3 regions of the Gottfriedia sp. NPDC057948 genome follow, and region 2 is predicted to be linked to each of the others. Evidence: riboswitches for the same ligand, from Rfam matches in the RefSeq annotation. Region 2 holds a riboswitch; each other region holds the start of a gene.

Region 1 (8,208 bases), on a different contig from region 2:
CTTGATCTATTTTTGTTTCCCAATCATAGCCATCTAATTCTAAATATTTACTTAAACTCTCGTTATAGTTAGCAAGATTTTCTTCATTAGACAAATCAAGTAAATACTTTTCTATATTCTTTTTGATGAAATATCGCTCTTGATCAAATGATTCAATCACTTCCCTAGCTGACAGGTTTTCCTGATTCTCTTCATCTGTTAAAAGCCATCCAATTTCATCTTTTGAATAGTGAATTTGCAGCATTCCTTTTTTCAATGGAATATTACCTAAAAGGGCATTAATAAAGGTTGACTTTCCAACTCCATTTTCACCAATTAATGCTACCCTTTCATTTTGTTTTATGTCTAAGTTTCCATTTTTAAAAATTGTTTTCCCATTTAATTCTATTTCTATATTCGATGCTTTTATAATAAACATATACTTCACTCCATCCGATTTTAAAAAATCACTCTACTTAAAAATACAATCTGTTTTCGAAAGTATTTTTTAAGAGAGAAAATAAAAAACACACAAGCAGTATCTGCCTGTGTGTAAATTGGATGTGATTTAATAAGCCATGTATATATAAAAATATATATACGTTAGAATATATTTCAAATGAAATATAATAGTAAATAAACCATGCATTTAAGACAATGGATTAATTTAATATTAGTATAGGCTCATAAATAGACATAGTTATCCAATTTCTCTGATTTCAGGCAGAGTACTTTTTTGCTATAAAATTCATTAGCTTAAAAAGTTATCGGATATTGTACATAGTGTCTAAATTTGATGCCTCCTTAAAAATATTAATTTAATCTTAGCTTAATTTTAGTATGTTTTCAATGCTTTCTTTTTATTCTTTCCAAATTAATGCCAATTCCTTACTCAATTTCTTTCTTAATTGGCGACTTTCTAAACGTTTAAATGCTAATTGCTGTAATTTAATTTCTTCCTCAGTTTCTGGAATTACCTCTACTACTTTATGTGGTTTTCCATCTTTTAGTGCAACAAATGTTACAAAACATGTTGCTGCAACCCTTTTTTCAGCTGAAAGTAGGTCTTCGGCAGTAGCTCGAACGAATACTTCCATTGAGCTTGAGCCTGTTAAGATCACGAACGATTCATAATATATACAGTCACTTTCACGAACTGGACATAAAAATTCTACTGAATCCATCGATGCGGTTACACATTCCATTCTTGAATGCTTTGTAGCTGAAATGGATGCAATTAAGTCCATTGCGGCAAGCATTTTTCCTCCGAATAATGTACCATGGTTATTTAAATCAGTTGGAAATATTCTACTACTATCAAATACTTTGGATTCTTTTACATATCTACCATTCATCGATTTCACCCTATCATTAAATAATTGAATAATATTTTTCTCGAACTTTTTTCGCAGATTTTACCATATTTGATAAGGCATCTATTACCTCAGTTTCATTACGCGTCTTTAAACCACAGTCTGGATTAACCCAAAATCTATTTGCATCACATACTTTTAAAGAACTAATAATATTTTCTTCCATTTCCTCAACCGACGGTACCCTCGGACTATGAATATCATACACGCCTAAACCAATTCCAAATGGGTAAGGGGACTCAGCTAAATAAGTAGAAAATTCTTGATGACTTCTTGCATGTTCAATTGAAATAACATCTGCATCTAAATCAATAATTGTGTCCATAATATCGCTAAAATTGCTATAGCACATATGAGTATGTATTTGCGTTTCATTTCGGACGCTTGATGTAGCTAAACGAAATGCTCTCGTTACCCAATGTAAATATTGAGCCCCATCTTTTTGCTTCAAAGGTAAACCTTCTCGAATTGCAGGTTCATCAACTTGAATAATTGAAATGCCAGCAGCTTCAAGTGCATTTACTTCTTTACGTAAAGCTAATGCAATTTCATTTGCTATTTCCTCTCTTGTTCGATCCTCACGAACAAATGACCAATTTAATATTGTTACTGGACCTGTCAACATCCCTTTGACTGGTTTTGCTGTTAAGCTTTGTGCATACTCAGTTTCATTTACAGTAATGGGCTTTGTAAATTCAACTTTACTAAAAATAATTGGCGGTTTAACACAGCGTGATCCATAAGATTGAACCCATGCTTTTTTCGTAAATGCAAATCCCTCTAGTTTCTCACCAAAATATTCAACCATATCCGTACGCTCATACTCACCATGTACCAATACATCCATATCAATATTTTCTTGAAGTTCAACCCATTCTTTAATTTTCAATTTAATTTGATTCATATATTCTGAATCATCAATTCTTCCTTTGCGCCATTGCTGTCTTATTTGTTTAATTTCCTTCGTTTGAGGGAAACTTCCAATTGTAGTCGTTGGTAAAATCGGTAAATTCATTACTTTATTTTGTAATGGATATCTTAAATGGAATGGTACTGGTCTTCTAAAATCTTCTTCATTAATGGATTCCAATTCATTACTAGTTGAATGATTTTTTTTGCTAAGCTGTTTTAAATTTACTAAACAATTACTTGCATATTTAACTTCATTTTCAAACATTCTCGCTTTGTTTATAAATAAACTTTTTAGTATAACTAGCTCTTCTAATTTTTCATCGGCAAACGATAATGCCTCGAACAATGTTTCATTTAATAATTTCTCTTCAATTTTTGTAACTGGTACGTGAAGCAAACTACAAGACGGTTGAATCCACCAATCTTTTGGACTTATTTCTTTTTTAAGAGAATTTAAAAAATCAATGGAATCATTTAAATCATTTCTCCAAATATTACGCCCATTAAGTATTCCTACGCCTAATACCTTGTCATTTGGAAATCCGTACTTCAGGATCGACTCTAAATTTCCATCTTTACCGTGAACAAAATCAAGACCAATGCCTTCTACTGGGAATGAAATTAGTTCTTTATATTGTTCAACTGCTTCAAAGTAAGTTTGAAGCATGATTGATAATGTAGGTACAGCTTTTGCGATTTGATCATATACTTCTTTCATAAAACGAATATCTTCGCTTGATTCTTCTAACACAAAACATGGTTCATCAATTTGTACCCACTCAACACCTTCACTTTCTAGCTCTTTAAGCATTTGTATATAAAGGCTTACTAGATTATTTATTATGTTTCGTTTTTCTTCTTCCTGGTAACCTTTTGCTAACTGTACAAATGAATAGATTCCTAGAATGACAGGTTTCGTTTTTATACCAAGCTCAATGAATGCCTCTTTGTATGCTTCTAAAGGCTTATTGAATAGTAATTTAGATTGCTTTTCTTTTTGATATTCAGGAACGATATAGTGATAGTTTGTATTAAACCATTTCGTCATTTCACAAGCTACAATGTTTTTACTTCCTCTTGCTAATGCAAAATACGTATCTAGACTTGGTCTATCATTAATTTCACCAAATCGACTAGGAATCCAGCCAAACATAGTGGCAAAATCTAGTACATGATCATAAAACGTAAAATCATTTACAGGGACTAGCTCCACACCTAAATCGTACTGTTTTTTTATTGAGCTTAATCTTAGTGATTTCATTTCCTTCTCAAATTCTTCTTGATTCATTTTCTTTTGCCAAAAGCTTTCTAACGTTTTTTTCCATTCACGATTTTCACCAATTCTCGGATATCCTAGATTACTTATGTGTACCACTTTTACCCTCTCCTTTTAACTAAAATAAAAAAGCATTTTTATCTCATAAGAGACAAAAATGCCTTTAAGTTGGAAAACATAAATAATTAGAATACGTTAACTTAAGCTTTCTTTCCATAAGGCACCTCCCTATCTCTCGTAGGTCAAACAGCGTCGTTAGAATAGGCAGGTCTCCTGACTTAAGAATCTTTGTAAATAAAAGCCTTCCCTATTTTAATAAGTGGCATCTTCATATTTACTCCTCTATTACAGTGGCGGGACCGTGTTGGAATTAAACCAAACTTCCCTTTTAAGTAAATGATTTCAAACTTTGAACTTCATTTACACCTATTCCCTACTATTTAGTTTTCATCATTTTGTCATAAAATGCAAAAATAGTCAAAATATTTATTTTTTATTTTCCGAACTATTTAAAAAAAATTTTTATTTTGGATTAAATAAATGCTGTTGATTTAGTAATTCAAGAAATTAAAAAATGCGTTCGTATATTAATCTCATCCAGTTTCATTACTGTTTGATCTTATCATACGAACGCATTGATTGTTTATAAAATTTATTTTTTTATTGAATAGCTATGTTCAAAGAAACATCTTACCATCAAACTAAGTAATGTATTAATTAGCTATTTCTTCATCTGATTGAGCATCTAATGGTACACGTTTTCCGATACCAAAAGCATAGAAACAAACGACAAGGATTGCCAAGAAAATAATCCCTACAATAAGTGAGATACGTGTGTCATCATTAAACCACATACCGATCAATACCATAACTAAATAGGCTAATGTTAAGTAGTTAGTAAATGGTGCAAAAGGCATTTTAAAAGGATGATTTTTAATTTCATCTCCTTTTACTTTTCTGAAACGAATATGACTAATTAAGATGACAAACCACGGGATCATCCCAGGAAGTACACTTGCACTGTATACATACACGAATAAGTTTTTTGGTGCAATAAAATTTAAAATAACACCAATTACTAAACCAATTAGTACACCGAACGTACCGAATAAAGGCACTCCGTTATTTGAGACTTTTGTAAAATATTTTGGTGCTTGTCCATTTATACCTAATGTATAAAGCATGCGACCTGCACTATAAATACCACTGTTACAACCAGACAATGCAGCAGTGATTACGACAAAGTTAATAATTCCAGCTGCAGCTGTAATACCAAATTTTGCAAAAGTTACAACAAACGGGCTACCAATCGAATTTAGTTGATCCCAAGGGAAAACTGTTACAATTACAAAAATAGCACCAATATAGAAAATTAAAATACGCCAAATAAGACTTTGAATCGCATCTTTTAATGTTTTTTTCGGATTTTCTGCTTCTCCAGCTGTAATACCGATTAATTCAACGCCTTGATAAGCTCCAACAACTAGTGAAAGTGCAAAGAAGAAACCTGACCAACCACCTGTAAAGAAGCCGCCATTTTTCCAAAGGTTAGATATACCAATCGCATTTCCACCGTTTCCAAGACCAAAGAAAATAAGACCAAATCCTGCAACAATCATCAATAAAATCGTAACGACTTTAATCATTGCAAACCAAAATTCAAATTCACCAAATGATTTAACCGAAATTAAATTTGCTGCACCAAGAATCACAATTGCAATAATTCCTGGTATCCAAGCAGGTAAGTCTGGAAACCAGTACTTCATATATGCCCCAACTGCTATAATTTCTGACATTCCAACAATAACCCACTGGAACCAGTTACTCCAAGCAGTCATATACCCTGCTAAAGGGTGTATATATTTATGGCCAAATGTCGCAAATGAACCAGTACTTGGCTCTAGGTATAACATTTCCCCCATTGCACGCATAATGAAGAAGATAAATATCCCCGAAATTGCATAAGCAAGCATTACTGATGGGCCTGTCCAATGAATGGTACTCGTTGAACCCATAAATAAACCTACACCGATTGTACCGCCTAAAGCAATCATCTGAATATGGCGCGCTTTCAATCCTTTTTTCAATTCCTTTTGTGCCATTCTATTTCCTCCCCTTCCTGATGAAACAATTGTCACTTTTTGAATCAACCTTAAAAACTTCTCCCCTAAAACCATTACTAACTTACTTTAGAATATTTACAGTTATAAAGCTTCTTTATTTTCCTATCATTAACTGATCTTTCGAATTGAACTTGGAATATTTTCCTTATTTTTCTTTCGTAAAATACTAATAAAATAACCAATAAAACCACCAATAATAGCTGGAAATATCCAACCTAAACCTAAACTATACAACGGGAGGTACTTAGTGAAGAAATGATGAATTACTTCAATTTGTATTCCAGCTGAGTTTAACCCATCAAAAAGGCTGACAATAAAAGTTAAGATCAAACTACCTTGATACACTTCTGACCTACCTTTAAATGTATAGTGTAAGAATGTTAAGAAAATTAAAGATATAGCGATAGGGTATAGTGTCATTAATACAGGAATTGAAACTTTAATTAACTGAGTTAACCCTATATTAGCTATAAGTGTACTAAATACAGTCATAATGATCGCAATTTTTTTGTAAGAAATGGCTGGAAACAATTCATGAAAAAAAGTAGAACAAGCAGTGATTAGACCTACACTCGTAGTCAAACATGCCACTGTAATCATTAAACCTAATAATATTGCCCCATAAGAACCAAAATAATAGTCTGAAACTTTCGCTAAAACTTCAGCTCCATTATCTAATCGACCAAGTTTCTCAACACTAGAAGCTCCCATATAAGAAAGAGCTGAATAGATTATTGCTAAAAGTGAAGCAGCTATTGCTGTTGACTTTCCACAAATGATCATAAGCTGTTTTTTATTCGTAACTCCTTTTCCTTTAATTGCGTTTACAATAATAATTCCAAAAACAAAAGCTACAAGAGCATCCATTGTTAAATAGCCTTCTTGGAAACCTTTAAAAAACACATTTGTTGTGTACCCTTTAAATGGCTCTTGAAATTTCCCAATTGGATGAACAATAGCGATAACAACAAGCAATCCGATAAACGTTAATTTAATAGGAGTTAGAAATTTTCCTACTACATCAATAATCTTTGTAGGATTAAGTGATAACAAGCATGTAACTGTGAAAAATAAGATTGTAAATATGATTAATGCACCAGGACTTGCATCATTTGATAAAAAAGGTTTAACGCCAATTTCAAACGATACATTCCCTGATCTAGGGATAGCAAAAAATGGACCAATTGCTAGATAAAGAACCGTAGTAAATACAATACCAAACCACGGATGTACACGTCTAGCTAAAGATTGCAAATTTTTTTCACCTGAAAAAACAAAAGCTGTAACACCTAACAATGGTAATCCAACTCCAGTAACTAAAAAGCCTGCATTGGCGATCCATAAGTTTTTTCCAGCTAACTGTCCAAGTATAGGTGGAAAAATCAGATTTCCTGCTCCAAAAAACAGTGCAAATAACATAAAACCTAGAATGATTATAAAAGTATTAGGTACTCTTGGTGACATAAACAACAACTCCGATTAATAATTTGTATAAAGTTCCAAATTGGACTAATTTTCAGACCAAACAATCTTACCTCACATTTTCATCAAATTCAATAAAATTATATATAATAAGATCTTGTTTCTTCGCGTGATTATATTTTGTCACAAATTTTTCAAAACTATATAACCCAATTCAATTGATTCTCTTTAGATTTGTTGCTTCTAGAGTAAAGAATTTGGATTTAAGTGATCTAAAAGTAATAAAAAAAAGCACCTCAGTTGATAAACTTGGGTGCTTTTTTGCTGTTGAAATACAACCTTGTCAATTAAGATCGAATCTATGTATTATAAGAATCATTTCAAACTTTTTTCAAACTTAGCTCTTAAATATTTTTAACTTCTCAAGAATAACCAATTACTAAAGTTTGTTGATCTTATAAACCCGCTCAAACATATTAACATTTAAAATCATTATTAGAAAAGCAAAAATGAATAATAATATATAACAAGATTCACTTAAATTACGTCTGTCCATTTTATAATTCAACCCTCTACAGATACCCCATTCGTTAAACAGGAATGCTTTTTTAAAATCTAGTTCTATTTTCCTATTTTTTGATCAATCAATGGTTATTTTAAGGTACACTTTCATATTGTGAGCTTGTAGGAAGATCAGTATTTTAAAAGTTATTGAATATAATCATAAATATTCTTCACTAATAGTAAACAGGTTACTGCAATAAAAAGAGCACGTACATATCCACTTCCTTTTTTTATCGCAAATTTCGAGCCACATATCGCGCCTGCAATTTGTGCAATTCCCATTATGATTCCATAAGTGTAGTTTACTTGTCCTAAAAACATAAACATTAACAATCCAGCAATATTACTACTAAAGTTTAAAAATTTTGCATTGCCTGCAGACTTTAAAAAATCAAACCCAATCATTAAAAAAGCAAAAATTAAAAAGGATCCTGTTCCAGGTCCAATGAACCCATCATAAAAGCCAATCGCAAATATCGTAACTAAAAAAATAATGAATTGATAATTGGGTAAGTTTTTTTGTGTTGAAATGCTTCCCCAATCTTTCTTGAAAATAGTA
Region 2 (8,208 bases):
ATGTGAAAATTTCTTGCACTTTTTTATTAGTTTAAAAAATTGTTAGTTTTAATAAGTGAAAATTGATACGAGCAATGTGTTTTCCCAGTTTATATAGTAGCTCGAAAATGCAAATACACTAAAGATAGTCCCAGTACTTTTATAAAAGAGATTGGTCTTTATTGTAGTTTATAGTAATCTTCTATACTCAAGCATATTTTCAATGGCTAGAAGGTATTGAGTTAAAAAAGTTCTATGTTTCTTTACTATCTCTCTCGATGTCAAAACCTTCATTTTCGAGGATACTAACATAATGACTAAAAGTACTTCTTTAAGGTTAAGTTGTTTGGCCGCTTCACTTGGACTATATACGATTTGTTCATTATCCATACCCTTATATCACCTCTAAAAATAAGCTTTATATGGTCATGAATTATCCTCTAAACCCTCATAAATTAACCATTATTATGTTATGTATAAGAGGTTATATGTTATGTGTAGCATCTTTTTTTATTTTTTATAACCTGGTATAGGAGAGATAAATCAAGCCATGTATTTAAAAATCCAAAATTACTACTCAAATTTTCCTCCAAAGCTAATTCATTAAAAAAAATACTTCTATTAGATAATAACTGATGCAAAATAATATTTTAATAAAAATTTTATGGTAATAATCTGTCTATTATATAATAATTCAATAAAAAGTTATTCTGTTTTGGTGAACAGATCAACTTTTTATTGAATACATAGAAGAATATTGTATTTTTATCGATAGTGAATCTAGTAAAAATCCAAATGAAATTATTCAGAGATATGCAAAGGTTCTAATGAAGATTCATTCGTTACTTTCTGATCATAACATTAAATGAAGATGCAGATGCCAAAGTGAATTATTTGTTTTGTTATTATCCTAGATGGTGTAGAATTTCCCTAACAGTATTTTTAAAAAAATTTCTAGTAATAGAATATTAATTTTCGGATGAACTGCTGGTTAAAAATGAAAAGACAATACTACACTCCTAAAATTTCAGTATTCAAAATAAATACTTTATTTATATCTAAAATTTTGGTAATATAATAAAAAAGTAGTTTGAAAGAAAAAGTAATTAAAATCATTACTTCTTAATCTTTCATCATTGTATGAAACGGATAAAAAAATGTCCACTAGGTTATTTGTATAAGTTAGAATTAGAAAAAGAATTTAGTCGTATTACTCATAAAGGATCTAGCTAACTTGGTACGAATTAATGTTCATCTACATATTGATGAAGACGTTTTCAATTGTGAATAAGAAAAATCAAAATATAACAATGAAGTAAAACTAAGAAAAATAAAGATGATGATTGGGGAGAAGAAGATGAAATTCAAGGCAAAAAAGATAGCTGAAATAGGGGAACATGTCTTATTTAAGAATGAAATTAAAGGGATTGTTGAAAAGGTCAATGAAAATACAGTTATTGTAAATATAATCGATAATAAAACGGAATTGGTGTTTGAAGGAAACAGAACAGTTGTATCACATAAAAATTACAAAGTGATTGATGGTATCTGAAGGGAAAGAAAAGTCAGTTATTCTTGAGTTATTAAAATATTTTTAACGAATATTCTAAATATTGAAAATGTAAGCGTTTTCTGTTATACTAAATAGTAGGTTGGATGGCATGTGTGGCTATCATCGTATTTGGCGTAGGTGGGGCCAGTACTCGGGACAGATCCGATAGGATTTGTGATGTGAAAATGTATTGGGTTGATAAGATGTAATAGAGTAACAATGAAATAGTCGCTCATGGAACGGCTGTTTTAGTCGAAAAAATATAATAAAAAAACCTTGTAATTTCAAGGTTTTTTTTATTTCCTTTTTTATAGAATTAAAAATAAATAAAAGTGCGGACAATTTCACGGACAAGTTTACAAGAAAACCACACGAAGAGTTCACTTTTTACTTGTCCTTAATAACAAAAAGTTTTAAAAAAAGAAATGTCGATATTTAATTTCTGCTATTTCTATATTACATTCAATTACTTAACCAAGATGAAGTTATTGGAGGGTAGCGTTTTCCTTAAAGTAGTTTAAAAACTCTTGAAATATTAAATCTGATAGACTAGAATAATATTATCTAATAAATTAAATACTAATTTGTTAACAATTAGTTAAGATGCCTTAGGGCTTAATAGGGAATCTGGAGCATTACCAGAACTGTCCCCGCAACTGTAAGTGTGGACGAAATAGACAAACCACTGAAACGTTTATATGGACGTTACGGGAAGGGTCTAAAGTAGGAAGATACACAAGTCAGGAGACCTGTCTTAGCTTTTAAAGTTTCGATTTCTTCGGGTGTTGAGAAGATGAAACGTTTGGACAAAAAGGATTATTTTTTAACTTTCTTTGTGCTGGCGTTTTATCCGTTCAACTTTTGTTGAACGGATTTTTTCGTTTTAATGATTCTAAATCATTTTTTATGCCTATATTATGCCTCTAGAAGAAACAAGTCTTTTTAAAAATTGAATAGATTAGGATTGGTGCACTATGAAAATTAGTGCTTAAAAGGGAAGTACGGTTTAAATCCGTCACGGTACCCGCCACTGTAAGGGGAGTTCATTGCAGATGTCACTGAAGGAATTTGGGAAGACGCAATAGAATGATGAACCTAAGTCAGGAGACCTGCCTTTACCTAATAGCTTCAATCAACCTACGGGAACATAGGTAGAAGTGCTGAACTTACATCGCTATTTTTTTGTGTGTATTTATTCTGCACCCCTATGTCCATAGGGGTGCTTTTTTTATGAAAAAACGAAAGGGAGTATGTTACATGACTACTTGGAATTTACAAGGGACGAAACATCATGTCCTCATTTGTAACGGCAGCAGCTGTATGAGAAAGGGTGGGGAGGAAGCGACACAAGCAATACGGAATGAAATCACCAATTTAAGCTTAGATTCAATCATACATACTACAAGAACGAGATGCAACGGGAGATGTAAGGATGCACCTGTTGCCATCGTCTATCCTTCAGGGACTTGGTATAAAAACGTAACCCCAGAAGTGGGAACTACGATTGTAAAGCGTCATCTGGCTGAAGGTCATTGCCTTCAGGAGCATTCGATCTATCAATATTCCGAAGCTGGATTCATACATCCAGAAGGGTCGGAATGCATCGAAGGAATACAAAAAGCGGTTAAAGAAAAGATTTAACAGCGGATAGTAGCTGGATTCTAGTTTGAAATTGTGGAAGGTGGCGTAATAGTGTGAAAGGTAAATTATTGGTTATTGGTTTTGGCCCAGGTGATGAAAAACATATTACCGGACGGGCAAAGGAAGCCATCCAAGAAAGTGATATCATTATCGGCTACAAAACCTACGTGGATTTAATCAAGGGATTAATAGCTGGAAAGCAAATCATCAGCACAGGAATGACAGAAGAAGTGAGCCGTGCGCAGGAGGCTGTGAAACAAGCTGAGCTCGGTTACACGGTAGCTGTCATTTCGAGCGGTGATGCCGGTGTATATGGAATGGCAGGACTTGTTTACGAAGTGCTAATTGAAAAAGGCTGGAAAAAAGACTCAGGGGTAAAAGTGGAGGTGGTCCCTGGCATTTCTGCCATCAACTCCTGTGCTGCTTTATTAGGCGCGCCGGTCATGCATGATGCCTGTACGATTAGCTTAAGTGACCATTTAACACCTTGGAGCTTGATCGAGCAACGAATCGAAGCGGCCGCTCAAGCTGATTTTGTGATTGCCCTATACAATCCAAAAAGCGGGAGAAGAACACGGCAGATCATGGAAGCACAAAAAATTCTATTAAAATATCGCTCGCCAGACACCCCTGTAGGATTGGTAAAGAGCGCCTTCCGTGATAGTCAAAAGATCGTCTTAACCAATTTACAAGAGATGTTAGATCATGAAATTGGCATGTTAACCACCGTTTTAATTGGCAACTCATCAACATTTTTCTACGATGAATTGATGATCACCCCGCGCGGTTATCAGCGGAAGTATACATTAAATCAGGCAATTCAACCTTTGAAACCGCATCAGCGTCTGCAAAAGGAAGCCGAACCATGGGCACTGGAGCAAATGGAAGATGGTATGCCGGTAAACAAGAAACTAGTCACCCCAACCTCTGTGAAAGAGTCGCCAAGAGAGTTGGCTGAGGAAGCCTTGCAAATGATCCTAGGTGAGACCTATGGACAAACCCAAGGTTTAATTGTGAAGCAAGACTTTCAATCTATTTTTGAGGTAGCGGTCAGCCCTGGTGTCGCCAATAAAAAATTTACCGCGCATCAGATGGTCATTCTTTCCGAAATTATCGGAGAAGAAGGAGTCATGGAATACACACAAGACCATTTTATGAAGCTGCAAATTTTAACCTCTAAGCCTGATGAGATTATTGAAAAACTAACTGCAGCCAACTTTTTAATTGCTCCTGTTGGCGACGTATTAACCGTAAAAGCCTGTGATTTTTGTGACGGAGAAAAGAAGGATTCTATCCCTTATGCCGATGAGCTACAAGTAAGGCTTGGCGGCATGGAACTCCCAAAAGAACTGAAACTTGGTGTGAATGGCTGCGGCATGGCATGTTATGGAGCCGTAAAAGAAGATATTGGCATTGTCTACCGTAAAGGAGCGTTTGATTTGTTTTTAGGAGCCAAGACAGCTGGAAGAACCGCCCATAATGGCCAAATCGTAGCTGAAGGAATCGCACCGGAAAAAATTGTCGGGGTCATAGAGGGAATTGTTCAAGAGTACCAACAAAAAGCGTATCCAAATGAACGTTTCTATAAATTTTTTAAACGGGTCAAAGAAGTTCAAGGTTTTGTGTACCAGGATATCACACCAAATCTTAAAATCGAAGCAGCTGTTTGCGGGGAATAAAGGAGAGAAGTCTAGCGATAATTGGCAGGTAAGGCATTTACAAACAAAGGGGAGGAAATATTTTGAGAGCAATTTTATTTGTGGGGCATGGAAGTAGAGATCAAGAAGGAAATCAGCAGGTTCGAGAGTTCATCCGTGAGATGAGAAAGACTTGGGAAGATTCTTTCCTGCTCGAGACGTGTTTTTTAGAATTTGAACAACCAACAGTGAATCAAGGCATCGATCTATGTGTGGAGAAAGGGGCCGACCATGTTGTCTTGATTCCGATCATGCTCTTACAGGCAGGACACTCCAAAATTCATATTCCAGCAGCTATTGATGAGGCAAAGAATAAATATCCGTTTGTTCAATTTACTTATGGCCGACCAATTGGTGTTCATGAGGAAACATTTGAAATTCTAAAAACTAGATTAATGGAAATTGGCGAGAATGTAGAAACCATCGAAGACGATACGGCTGTCCTTTTGTTAGGACGTGGCGGAAGCGACCCTGATGCGAATAGTGATTTATATAAAATTGCTAGATTACTATGGGAAAAAACAAACTATAAAATCGTCGAACCTGCTTTTATGGGGGTGACCAATCCTTTAGTTAACGAAGGGATTGAGCGCTGTATTAAGCTTGGAGCAAAAAAAGTAGTAATCCTGCCTTACTTTCTATTCACTGGCATCCTGATTAAACGGTTAGAAGATATGATGGTACCTATTCAAAATCAATATTCCGCGGTTGAAATTAAGTTGGCTGACTATTTTGGTTATCATCCAAAATTACAGACAATTTTAATCGATCGGGTGGAAGAAGCCCTTCGTGATGAAGTGAAGATGAACTGTGATACCTGCCAATACCGTCTTAATGTGATGGAACATATCGATCACCACCACCATCATGACCACGATCATCATCACGGCCATAACCATGAACATCATGACCATGATCACAAACATGCGGTGCAAAAGGCTGGAGATAGAGGATGATTTTCGTATTAGCTGGTACAAGTGATGCAAGAGCCCTTACTTTAGAAATAAAAAAGGAAGGCTTCGATCTTCTGGCCTCAGTAGTCACAGAAAATGCAGCGGTTGAATTAAGGGAGTCAGGTATATGTGTACAAGTAGGCAGATTAACGGATGAGGACATGGTGGAGTTGATTCACACAAAAGGTATTCTAGCGGTTGTCGATGCCAGTCATCCGTTTGCGGAAGAAGCTTCGAAAAACGCTATCAAGGCGTCCGAAAAAGCGGGAATCCACTATATTCGATATGAACGGGAGTCACAAAATTTCCAATATGACAAAATGAAAGTCGTCGAAAGCTACGAGGAAGCTGCGGAGCTTGCAATGGCCAATAAAGGCGTGGTGATGCTGACAACAGGCAGCAAGACGCTTAAAATTTTCACAGAAAAACTATTAGGTAACCCGGACATTCGCTTGATCGCCAGGATGCTGCCTCGTATGGATAATATGGAAAAATGTGAGCAACTTGGGCTGCCACAGAAAAATATTATTGCGATCCAGGGCCCATTTTCAAAAGAGTTCGACAAAGCCCTATATAAGCAATATGGCGTCACCTTAATGGTGACTAAAGAGAGTGGGAAAGTCGGATCGGTCGATGAAAAGGTGGAAGCAGCCAAGGAACTGGGGATTGAGGTTATCCTTATTGGCCGCCCAAAACTGAATTATGGTACCGTCTATGCTAATTTTATCGATGTCATCACAGAATTACATAAAAAGATTGGTTCCACACCAATTGTCACAACAGAACAATCATTTTAATACAGGAGTGAGATAAATGGATTTTCGTACTGAATTTAAACCGTTAACCGTCCAACCGGAACAGATTGAAGGTAGAAGTTTTGAAATGATTAATGAAGAAATTGGGGAGCACCCTTTTACTGAGGATCAGTATCCAGTTGTCCAGCGTATCATCCATGCATCCGCTGATTTTGAACTTGGGCAAAGCGTCCTCTTCCATCCTGACGCAATTCAGTCCGGTATTCGGGCGATTCGGAGCGGGAAAATGGTAGTTGCAGATGTTCAAATGATTCAAAGTGGGGCAAATAAAGCACGAATTCAAAAATTCGGAGGAGAAATTAAAGTCTATATTTCCGACCCAGATGTCATCCAGGAAGCCAAACGGCTGAATACAACAAGGGCGATTATTTCGATGCGGAAGGCGATTAAAGAAGCAGATGGCGGTATTTTTGCCATTGGGAATGCCCCAACCGCCTTACTCGAACTTATCCGCCTGATTAAAGAAGGAGAAGTAAAACCTGGTCTTGTCATTGGATTGCCTGTTGGGTTTGTTTCTGCGGCTGAGTCAAAAGAAGAACTAGCTAAGCTCGATATCCCATTCATCACCAATATTGGCCGGAAAGGTGGCAGTACAGTGACCGTTGCTGCATTAAATGCCATTTCCATTATGGCTGAACGGGGATAACCCATGCAGGAAGTACCAAAAGGAAAGCTGCGGGAAGGATATACGACTGGGGCTTGTGCAACAGCAACCACCAAAGCAGCGTTGACAGCATTAATTACCGGTGAACCGCAAACAGAATCAACGATATACTTGCCCGTTAAGCGGTTTGCAACCTTCCATGTAGAAAGCTGTGAAGTAACGGAACAAATGGCTACCGCCAGTACGATAAAAGACGCGGGGGATGACCCAGATGCCACCCATGGGGCCTTGATTGTTTCCACTGTGTCATGGCTCGATGAACCAGGCATTGTGCTTGATGGTGGAATTGGAGTTGGCCGCGTTACAAAGGACGGCTTGCCCGTTCCTGTCGGCGAGGCCGCGATTAACCCCGTTCCTCGCAGGATGATCCACGAGACAGCCGAAGGGGTATTAAAAGAATTCGGGATTACAAGAGGAATTAAAATTGTCATTTCCGTACCAGCTGGTGAAGAAATCGCTAAAAAAACACTCAATGGACGCTTAGGAATCATTGGCGGGATTTCTATTCTCGGAACCCGTGGGATTGTCGTTCCTTTTTCCACAGCCGCTTATAAAGCCAGTATCATCCAGGCTATTAGTGTTGCCCGGGCAAGTGGCTGCGAGCACGTTGTCATTACAACAGGCGGACGGAGCGAGAAAAATGCCATGAAGCAATTCCCCGAGCTGCCTGAAGAAGCTTTTATCGAAATGGGTGACTTTGTCGGGTTTACCCTTAAACAATGCAAAAAGCAAGAGGTAAAGAGAGTTTCGATGGTCGGCATGATGGGGAAATTCTCAAAAGTGGCTATGGGGATCATGATGGTCCACTCAAAAAGTGCCCCGATAGATTTTGATTTTTTAGCTGAGGTGGCAAGCCGTACTGGTGCTGATACTACCCTGGTCGAGGAAATTCGAACTGCCAATACAG
Region 3 (8,208 bases), on a different contig from region 2:
TCAAACATTATTTACCTCCCACCTGAAAATGTAAAAAGTGTTTAATCTGCCCAATAACTCGTGGACTATCAACTGGTAATTCAAAAAAAATTGGACTAAGCTACTTACTCATTTCAAACCTTTAACTCTTATGTATATTACTTAAGATGTACTTGAGCAAATCGAAAATGTAAACGACAAGAAGTACTTTTACTAATCATACACTCAATCATTCTATGATGGAAAAATCTTATTTATACAAAAAAAATAGCGATTGATTAGAAAAATTTAACTATTCAATCGCTATTTTTCTTATTTATTTTTTATCAGTTCGAAATACAATTGCTCCTCGCTCGTATTCTACATCCTTAATATTTAAACGTGTGTTGATTAACCTTGCAAGTGCAAAGAAATAATCAGATAATCGATTCAAATATAAAAATACTGGAAGATGAATATTTTCTTGCTTCATTAATGTTACGACCGTTCTTTCGGCACGTCTCGTTACCGCTCTTGCTTGATGAATGATTGCAGCAGGCTTTGACCCACCTGGTAAAATAAAACGTTGTAATGGGGGAGTTGCTTCCATATATTCATCGATTAATGTTTCAAGCTCTTCAACCATTTTCTCTGTCGTTTTAAAAGGGATGCTATCCTTTACTACTGCCAAATCTCCACCACAGTCAAATAGTTCATGTTGGATCTTTTGAAGTGAATTGTAAATATCTCTCGTATCTTGATGATCTAAATATGTCATTGCGTAACCAACGATTGTATTTACTTCGTCAATTGTCCCGTAAGACTCTACCCTTAAATCATCTTTGTCAACTCGTTTACCTACTAAGCTAGTCTGACCTTTATCCCCAGTTTTTGTATAAATTTTCATGAAAAATCTCTCCTTTTTTCAATTTTAATTTACAATACATTACTTTTATAAATAATGACTTTTTTATTTGTTTCGGGATTATCTAAAATTTGAAAAGATGTGTCATATAAACCTTTTAATAAATCTTCACTTAAAACTAAGTCTGTTTTTCCTTCGATATAAATTTTTCCGTCCTTTAATCCTATTAATCGATCACAGTAAAGACTTGCTAAATTCAAGTCATGAAAAACAGTTACGATCGTTTTATTCTCATGTTTTTGTAATTCCTTTAAAACATCTAAAATTTTAATTGTATGCATTAAATCTAAATGGTTACTTGGTTCGTCTAAAAAAATATATGGTGTTTCCTGAGCAAAGCATTGAGCAAGAAATACTCTTTGACGCTCACCACCACTAATTTCATTTATGAGGCTTTTTTCCATCTTCTTAGTACCAGTCATCATCATTGCATTATTGACTGCAGTTTCATCGATTGTGGACCAGCTAGGAAAAAAGGAAGACGAATGAGCAAGACGTCCAAGTTTAACTGTTTCTTTTACCTCATAAGAATATGTATAGGAATTTTGTTGTGATAAAACAGCAATCTTTTTTGCTATTTGTTTATTAGACATACTAGATACAAATTCTCCATCTAACATGACATTTCCTTTAGACGGTTTAAAAAGTCCACTAAGAATATTTAAAAACGTTGACTTTCCACTCCCATTTGGACCAATAATTCCTAGCCATTCTCCTTGATTAATAGAATAAGACAGTTCATCCAAATCAGTATGAATTCCATCATATGAATATGAGATATCTTGACATTTAATCATACTTTTCCCCTATTTCTTTTCAAAGATAGTAAAATTAATGCAAATATTGGAGCACCAATTAATGAAGTAATTACCCCGATTGGTAACTCTCTTGGGGCTAATACAACTCTTGATAATATGTCCGACCCGATTAAAAATATTGCGCCATTGATCATTGATAATGGAAGTAATTTTTTATGTAATGGCCCTACCAAAGTTCTAGTAAAATGCGGAACAACTAATCCCACAAATCCAATTGTTCCAGAAACAGCTACTGCTGCACCAGACAAAATACTACCAGTTAACAAAATTAAATAAGTGGATTTTTTTACATCAATTCCGATATGTTTTGCATTTGTGCTACCAAATGTCATCGCATCTAGCTGCCTATTTTGACTAAATAAAATTAAGAATGAAATGATTAAAAACGGTAATAAACTAAGAGAGTACTGAATGCCCCTCCCACCGATATTACCCATTAACCAGCCAATTACTGTACGTAATTCATTATTTGAAAACGTTATAAATAATGATAATAATGCAGAACAAAACGAACTTATTATAATGCCACCTAGTATGATTGTCTCTACATTAAGAGATGGATCTAGTTTTCGAACAAATAGTAATAATAAGATGAGTGTTCCAAATCCAAATAATATACTAACAACTGGCAAAGTAAAATAAGTTACAAAAGGTAAGCTTATTTGAAAAAATAAAACAACCACCGCTCCTACAGAGGCACCTGAAGAGACACCTAATGTAAAAGGATCAGCTAATGGATTTTTAAGTATTCCTTGAAATGCAACACCTGCCAACGAAAGGCTAGCACCGACTAATCCAGCTAACATTACCCTTGGCACTCGTATATTCATGACAATTGTTTGAATATCAGCTGGAACATAATCAGTTTTAAATAGAGCATCTGAAAAGCTAGAAATAATAGAAGAAAAGGGAATCGATGTAGACCCAATCGAAACCCCTAAAATAAATAAAAAAATTAATAAGATAATTGGAATTAAAAAGATTAAATATGTATTATTTATAAAGCTCTGGGTAAACCGCCTTTGCAATTGCTTCGACTCCCTCTGCAAGTCTTGGACCAGGTCTAGATGTTGTATCTGAATTAACATCATATACACGGTGATTTTTAATTGCGTTTACTGTTTGCCAGTTTTTTCTAGCCATTACAGTTTTTTCTAAATTTGGAACATAATATCCATAAGTAGTTAAAATCACATCAGGATTCGCTTTAATAGCTGATTCCTCACTATACTTAACCCAACCTTTTTCACTTTCAGCAACGTTTTTAGCATGAACAATCGAAAGCATTTCATCTAAGAACGTACCTTTACCTGCTGTATATATTTCTGGTGGTCCTGATATTTCAAGCCAAACCTTTGGATTTGTATTTGCTTTAGCTGTTTTTTTGCTAATTTCATCTAATTTTGTTTTCATACCAGTTACTACTTTTTTCGATTGCTCAGTTTTTCCCGTTATTTCTCCAACTTGTTGAATTGTATCATACACGTCTTTAATAGTTGCAGCATTTTTTACAACAAAAACATTGATCCCCGCTTGTTTGATCTGTTCTAAACCGTCAGCAGAAATTCCTAAACTTGATTCATGCGCTAAAACTAAATCTGGCTTTAATGAAATAATTTTTTCAACATTATAAGTCATATCGGCATTATTTCCGCCAACTTTATCAATTGATTTTACTTCTTTTGGATAATTGTCAAAATCCGTTACCCCTACTACATCCTTGCCATCACCAATAGAAAACAAGATTTCAGTATTACTTGGAATAAGTGATACGATTCTTTTAGGTGCCTCTTTAAAGCTAACTTCTTTGTTCGTTGCATCTTTTACAGTCATTGGAAAAGTTGCTTGTTCACTCTTACTTACATTCGATTTTTTTTGTGTCGTATCATTATTACAACCAAATAATCCTAAACACAATAACATAATGATAAAACTTGATAAAAACTTCTTCATTTAAATCCTCCTAATATTTTGGAAAGCATAAAAAAAACCCATTCATTTTGAACGGGGCTGAAACAACATATAAATACAAGAATTCTTGCAACTGCTGCTTCAAATTCTTACTCCCCGAAGAATTGAACAAGGATGAATTTAGCAGGTCTACTGACTTTGTTTCAACCTACTCCGACCTTCCCATTCTTAAAGAACAGTGGCTATTCGTTTCGTCCACATTACAGTTGCGGGGACAGTTCTGGATTATACCAGATTCCCTTTTAAGCAATACTTGCACTAAACTCATCAATATTTCATTAATTCAATCGTAAGATAAATTTGGTAAGAATTCAATTATTTTCTTTATATGTTTATTATTTTACTTATTTTTTTGTTTTTTGCGTGTTTAGCAGTGATATCTTCTGTAAACTTAAAAGTAATATGTTTTATATGAAACAAGATTACTCTACATCTTTTTCGTTCATTCGTAAATTATGCGGTATTTTAACTTTAAATGTCGTTCCCTGTCCTACTTCACTATAGACCTGAATCGATCCACCATGTGCTGTTACAATATTTTTAACGATTGATAAACCTAAACCCGTGCCACTTCTACCTCTTGTACGAGCTTTATCCGCTTTATAAAAACGTTCAAATACAAAAGGTAAATCTTCTTTTGAAATCCCTGCACCTGAATCAATAAAATTAAATGTAGTTGATCTTTCATTTTGATTTACTGAAACAATTATTCTTCCATTTTCATTTGTATGTCTTATTGCATTATCAATTAAATTTGTAAAAACCTGTTCCATCCGATCCTCATCTATGTAGATATTTAAATGCGGAATGTTGTCGATTTCTCCAAATAGTTTAATATTTTTTTCCTTTGATAAACCTTTAAACTTGCGTAAAATCCGATCTACAAATTGTACTAGAGGAACGAAGTCTCTATTTAGTTCAGTAAATCCGTTCTCCATTCTTGCTAAATCTAACAAATCATTTACTAATCGACCCATTCTAAGTGACTCATCATAGATGATTTGTGACAATTCTTGCATCTCTTCCTTGGATTCTGCTACACCATCAACAATCGCTTCGCTATAACCTTGTAATAAGGAAATAGGCGTTCGAAGTTCATGAGAAACATGCGCTATAAAATCTTTTCTCATCTTTTCTAAACGTCTTTGTTCTGTAACATCCCGAATCACCGCTACAACGCCTCTTATATTTGTTTGATTATAAAGAGGCGACATTAAAACTTGCCAATTGCCTTGATCGAAATTTAGTTCTATAAATTGCTTTTTCTCACTTTCGACAACTAATACAAATAAATCTAATAGTTCCTTCGTTAAAACAAGTGAAGAAGGTTCTTCAAATTGATCATCATTAAGCATTTTCAAAAAACGTTCAGCTGGTGGATTCGATGTCACGATTTGACCTTCTTTATCAATCGAAATTACACCATCTACCATACTTGTAATAATATTAGAAACTTTCTCCTTCTCTTGTTTTAATGCATTCATATTAAAATTTAATTGTTTACTCATCTTGTTAAATGAATACGCAAGTTCTCCAATTTCATCACTTGAATGGATTGGTACTTTCACATTAAAATTCCCTGAAGTCATACTACTTACAACTTCTTTCATCTTTCTAAGAGGAGCTGTAATTTTAGAAGAAAGAAAAAATGAGAAAAATGTTGTTAATACGATCCCAATCGATGCCGCGAGCAAGACAAAATTAGTCGTTTGGTGAATCATCACTTTTACAGGTTGTAATGTTTGGTATATAAATACAGCTCCATTTTTTGAGTTTGTATGTAATGGAGCACCTACAACTAATTTTTCTCTCTCACTATTTTCACCATAAACAAGTCTTTTACTGACCTCTTTATGATCAGTTAACGTTTTATTTAAGATTTCATCATTTTTAATTTCTTTAAATGGTAGCTCCTGTATTCCATATGTATTATTTGAATACCATGGCTCTTGACCGTCAATAGAAATGATTACTCTTGAATATCTACTAACAATATTATTTGATAAATACTCAATATCGGAGAGTGGTTGACCATTTTCTATTAACTGTGCAATTTTTGTGGCATCATCCTTCATATTTTGTACTTGAAGGTCAATATAAAATTTTTCAAAAAATCCTATTAAGACAAAGGTCAAGAATGATAATACAAGAGAGACTAGTAAGATAATTGTCAGCCAAAGCTTTCCAACTAAACTTCTTACGATCATTACTCCTGACCTACTTCAAATTTATAACCGACACCCCAAACAGTGACGATCATTTTCGCAGCATCCTCAGAGCTTTTACTCAGTTTTTCTCGGAGACGTTTAACATGTGTGTCTACTGTACGTAAATCTCCGAAAAAATCATATTGCCAAACTGATTTTAATAATGTTTCACGATCAAATACTTTGTCAGGTGCCTTAGCTAAAAACAACAGTAGTTCGTATTCTTTTGGCGTTAAACTGATCTCTTCCCCTTCAACAATTACTTTATGCGCGTCATTATCAATCGTTAGATGCGGAAACACAACGATATCCTTCGCTGAAGAATTGTCTGAAGTAAATACTGGTACAGGGGAAGAACGTCTTAATAGAGCTTTAACTCGAAGAACGACTTCACGCGGACTAAATGGTTTTACGATATAATCATCTGTCCCTACTTCAAAACCTTGAACACGGTTTGTTTCTTCCCCTTTTGCCGTTAACATGATCACAGGAGTTGTTTTTGTTTTTCGTAATTCCCTACAAACTTCAATTCCATCAATTTTAGGCATCATCAAATCTAATACGATTAAGGAATATTCATTCTTCAATGCTAAATTTAAAGCATCCTCGCCGTTTTCAGCCTCATCAATACTATAACCATCACGTTCCAAATACATTTTTAATAATCGTCTAATACGATCTTCATCATCTGCTATTAATATTTTTATATTTTGATCCATAATTTCGACCCCCTCTTCATAATTCTACATAATAAAAATTGTATATTCTAGTATAATTTGTGAACATTTTTACATAATTCTTAGAAATTATTATTTCCATAAAATAGTGAAAAAAAACTAGGAAGTATGTGTACCATTTCTAGTGAACCAAATTTTAATTCATGTAGATCGAAAATATAAATTAGAAAAAAAGCCCTATAAAGGAAAGTTTATCCTTTACAGGGCTTTTTATTAATTACGCATAAGAGTGTAAGCCTGCAATGATTAAGTTAACAGCAATTAAGTTAAACATAATAATCGCAAATCCTAGTACGGCTAACCAAGCAGACTTTTCACCTTGCCAATTTCGTTTGAAACGCAGATGTAAGAATACTGCATAGAATAACCATGTTATTAATGCCCAATCTTCTTTTGGGTCCCAGCTCCAAAACTTTGTCCAAGCAATTTGAGCCCAAATCATAGCAAAGATTAGTCCGCCAAGTGTAAATACCGGAAAGCCAATTGCTACAGCACGGTATCCGATTTCATCTAATAATTCACTATCTACTTTTTGTACAAAAGGCTGTAAAAATGCACCAATTCGTTTTCTTAAAATTAAACGGATGATTGCATATAAAGCTGCTCCGGCAAAAACTGACCAAATTACAGTGTTCAATTTTTTAGCATTAACCATAGCTGGCATTTCAGCAAGGGCTTCAAATCGATCTTTTGTAGTCAATTCACCTTTATGTGGACCAACAAGTGATGGAAGATTATAGACCATTTCTTCTTGTACTTTATCTTTATTAATCCAATTATATTTTGCTTCGTATCCAGATGCAGTAAATGCTGTTGAAATAACAACGAAACCAACAACAGTTACTAAGAAATATAAAACTGCTTCTAGCCAAAATGTTTTCTTTGTTGATACTTTTTGATCAATATTTTTAATTAAATAAATTAGTCCTGTTATAAAACTAATTGCTAAAATAGCTTCCCCTAAAGCTGCTGTCGTTACATGGATATGTAACCAGTAGCTTTTTAAAGATGGAACTAATGGTTTGATTTCATGTGGAAATACTGATGCATAAGCAATGATGATTATTGACAATGGTAATGCGAATAATCCAATTATATTTAAACGATACATAAAATAAATCATGATAAACGCAAAAATTAACATCATGCCAAAGAATGTAATAAATTCAAATAGATTACTTACAGGTGCATGCCCAGCTGCAATCCATCTTAAAATAAAATAAGTAATTTGAGACAAGAATCCAATTAATGTAACTGTAATTCCAATTGTACCCCATCTATTTGGACCATTATCATTTGTTTTCAAAGAGCCACCAAAAAAGAAAGTAGCTACAATATAACAAATAAACGCGATAAATAAAAAATTACTACTTAGCTCGTACATATTTTCCCCCTAGTTAAACACTATTCATTAGCTTGTTGATCAATCGGCAATTCTATTTTTGTGTCTTTAAACACTTTCTTTAATTCCATCTTTAAACCATAATAGTTTTTATTTGTAAATGCCGCAACCCAAACTTCCCCATCTTGATTTTGGATCCAAACACGTCGGTGATACCAATACATCCCTTGAATTACACCGATCATAAAGA

Evidence for each region. Region 2 has a riboswitch for cobalamin ahead of ACFVRR_RS13615 ((2Fe-2S) ferredoxin domain-containing protein). Riboswitches for the same ligand answer to the same signal wherever they lie in the genome.
Region 1: another riboswitch for cobalamin. It lies ahead of metE (5-methyltetrahydropteroyltriglutamate--homocysteine S-methyltransferase); the one in region 2 lies ahead of ACFVRR_RS13615 ((2Fe-2S) ferredoxin domain-containing protein).
Region 3: another riboswitch for cobalamin. It lies ahead of ACFVRR_RS10150 (ABC transporter substrate-binding protein); the one in region 2 lies ahead of ACFVRR_RS13615 ((2Fe-2S) ferredoxin domain-containing protein).

The regions. Positions count from the first base shown of each region.
Region 1 is NZ_JBHVPN010000001.1:791,882-800,089, reverse strand. It holds gene abc-f (ribosomal protection-like ABC-F family protein) at 1-418, opposite strand, end outside; gene ACFVRR_RS03705 (acyl-CoA thioesterase) at 840-1,334, opposite strand; gene metE (5-methyltetrahydropteroyltriglutamate--homocysteine S-methyltransferase) at 1,351-3,639, opposite strand; cobalamin riboswitch at 3,787-3,985, opposite strand; gene ACFVRR_RS03695 (amino acid permease) at 4,254-5,642, opposite strand; gene brnQ (branched-chain amino acid transport system II carrier protein) at 5,772-7,127, opposite strand; gene ACFVRR_RS03685 (TSUP family transporter) at 7,794-8,208, opposite strand, start outside.
Region 2 is NZ_JBHVPN010000008.1:1,252-9,459, forward strand. It holds gene ACFVRR_RS13610 (DUF2187 family protein) at 1,337-1,531, shown strand; cobalamin riboswitch at 2,116-2,302, shown strand; cobalamin riboswitch at 2,480-2,662, shown strand; gene ACFVRR_RS13615 ((2Fe-2S) ferredoxin domain-containing protein) at 2,789-3,172, shown strand; gene cobJ (precorrin-3B C(17)-methyltransferase) at 3,226-4,851, shown strand; gene ACFVRR_RS13625 (sirohydrochlorin chelatase) at 4,914-5,825, shown strand; gene cobK (precorrin-6A reductase) at 5,822-6,619, shown strand; gene ACFVRR_RS13635 (precorrin-8X methylmutase) at 6,636-7,283, shown strand; gene ACFVRR_RS13640 (cobalt-precorrin-5B (C(1))-methyltransferase) at 7,287-8,208, shown strand, end outside.
Region 3 is NZ_JBHVPN010000004.1:311,785-319,992, reverse strand. It holds gene ACFVRR_RS10170 (hypothetical protein) at 1-8, opposite strand, end outside; gene ACFVRR_RS10165 (cob(I)yrinic acid a,c-diamide adenosyltransferase) at 296-865, opposite strand; gene ACFVRR_RS10160 (ABC transporter ATP-binding protein) at 895-1,680, opposite strand; gene ACFVRR_RS10155 (FecCD family ABC transporter permease) at 1,677-2,729, opposite strand; gene ACFVRR_RS10150 (ABC transporter substrate-binding protein) at 2,695-3,654, opposite strand; cobalamin riboswitch at 3,778-3,950, opposite strand; gene ACFVRR_RS10145 (ATP-binding protein) at 4,095-5,879, opposite strand; gene ACFVRR_RS10140 (response regulator transcription factor) at 5,879-6,598, opposite strand; gene ccsB (c-type cytochrome biogenesis protein CcsB) at 6,834-8,000, opposite strand; gene resB (cytochrome c biogenesis protein ResB) at 8,021-8,208, opposite strand, start outside.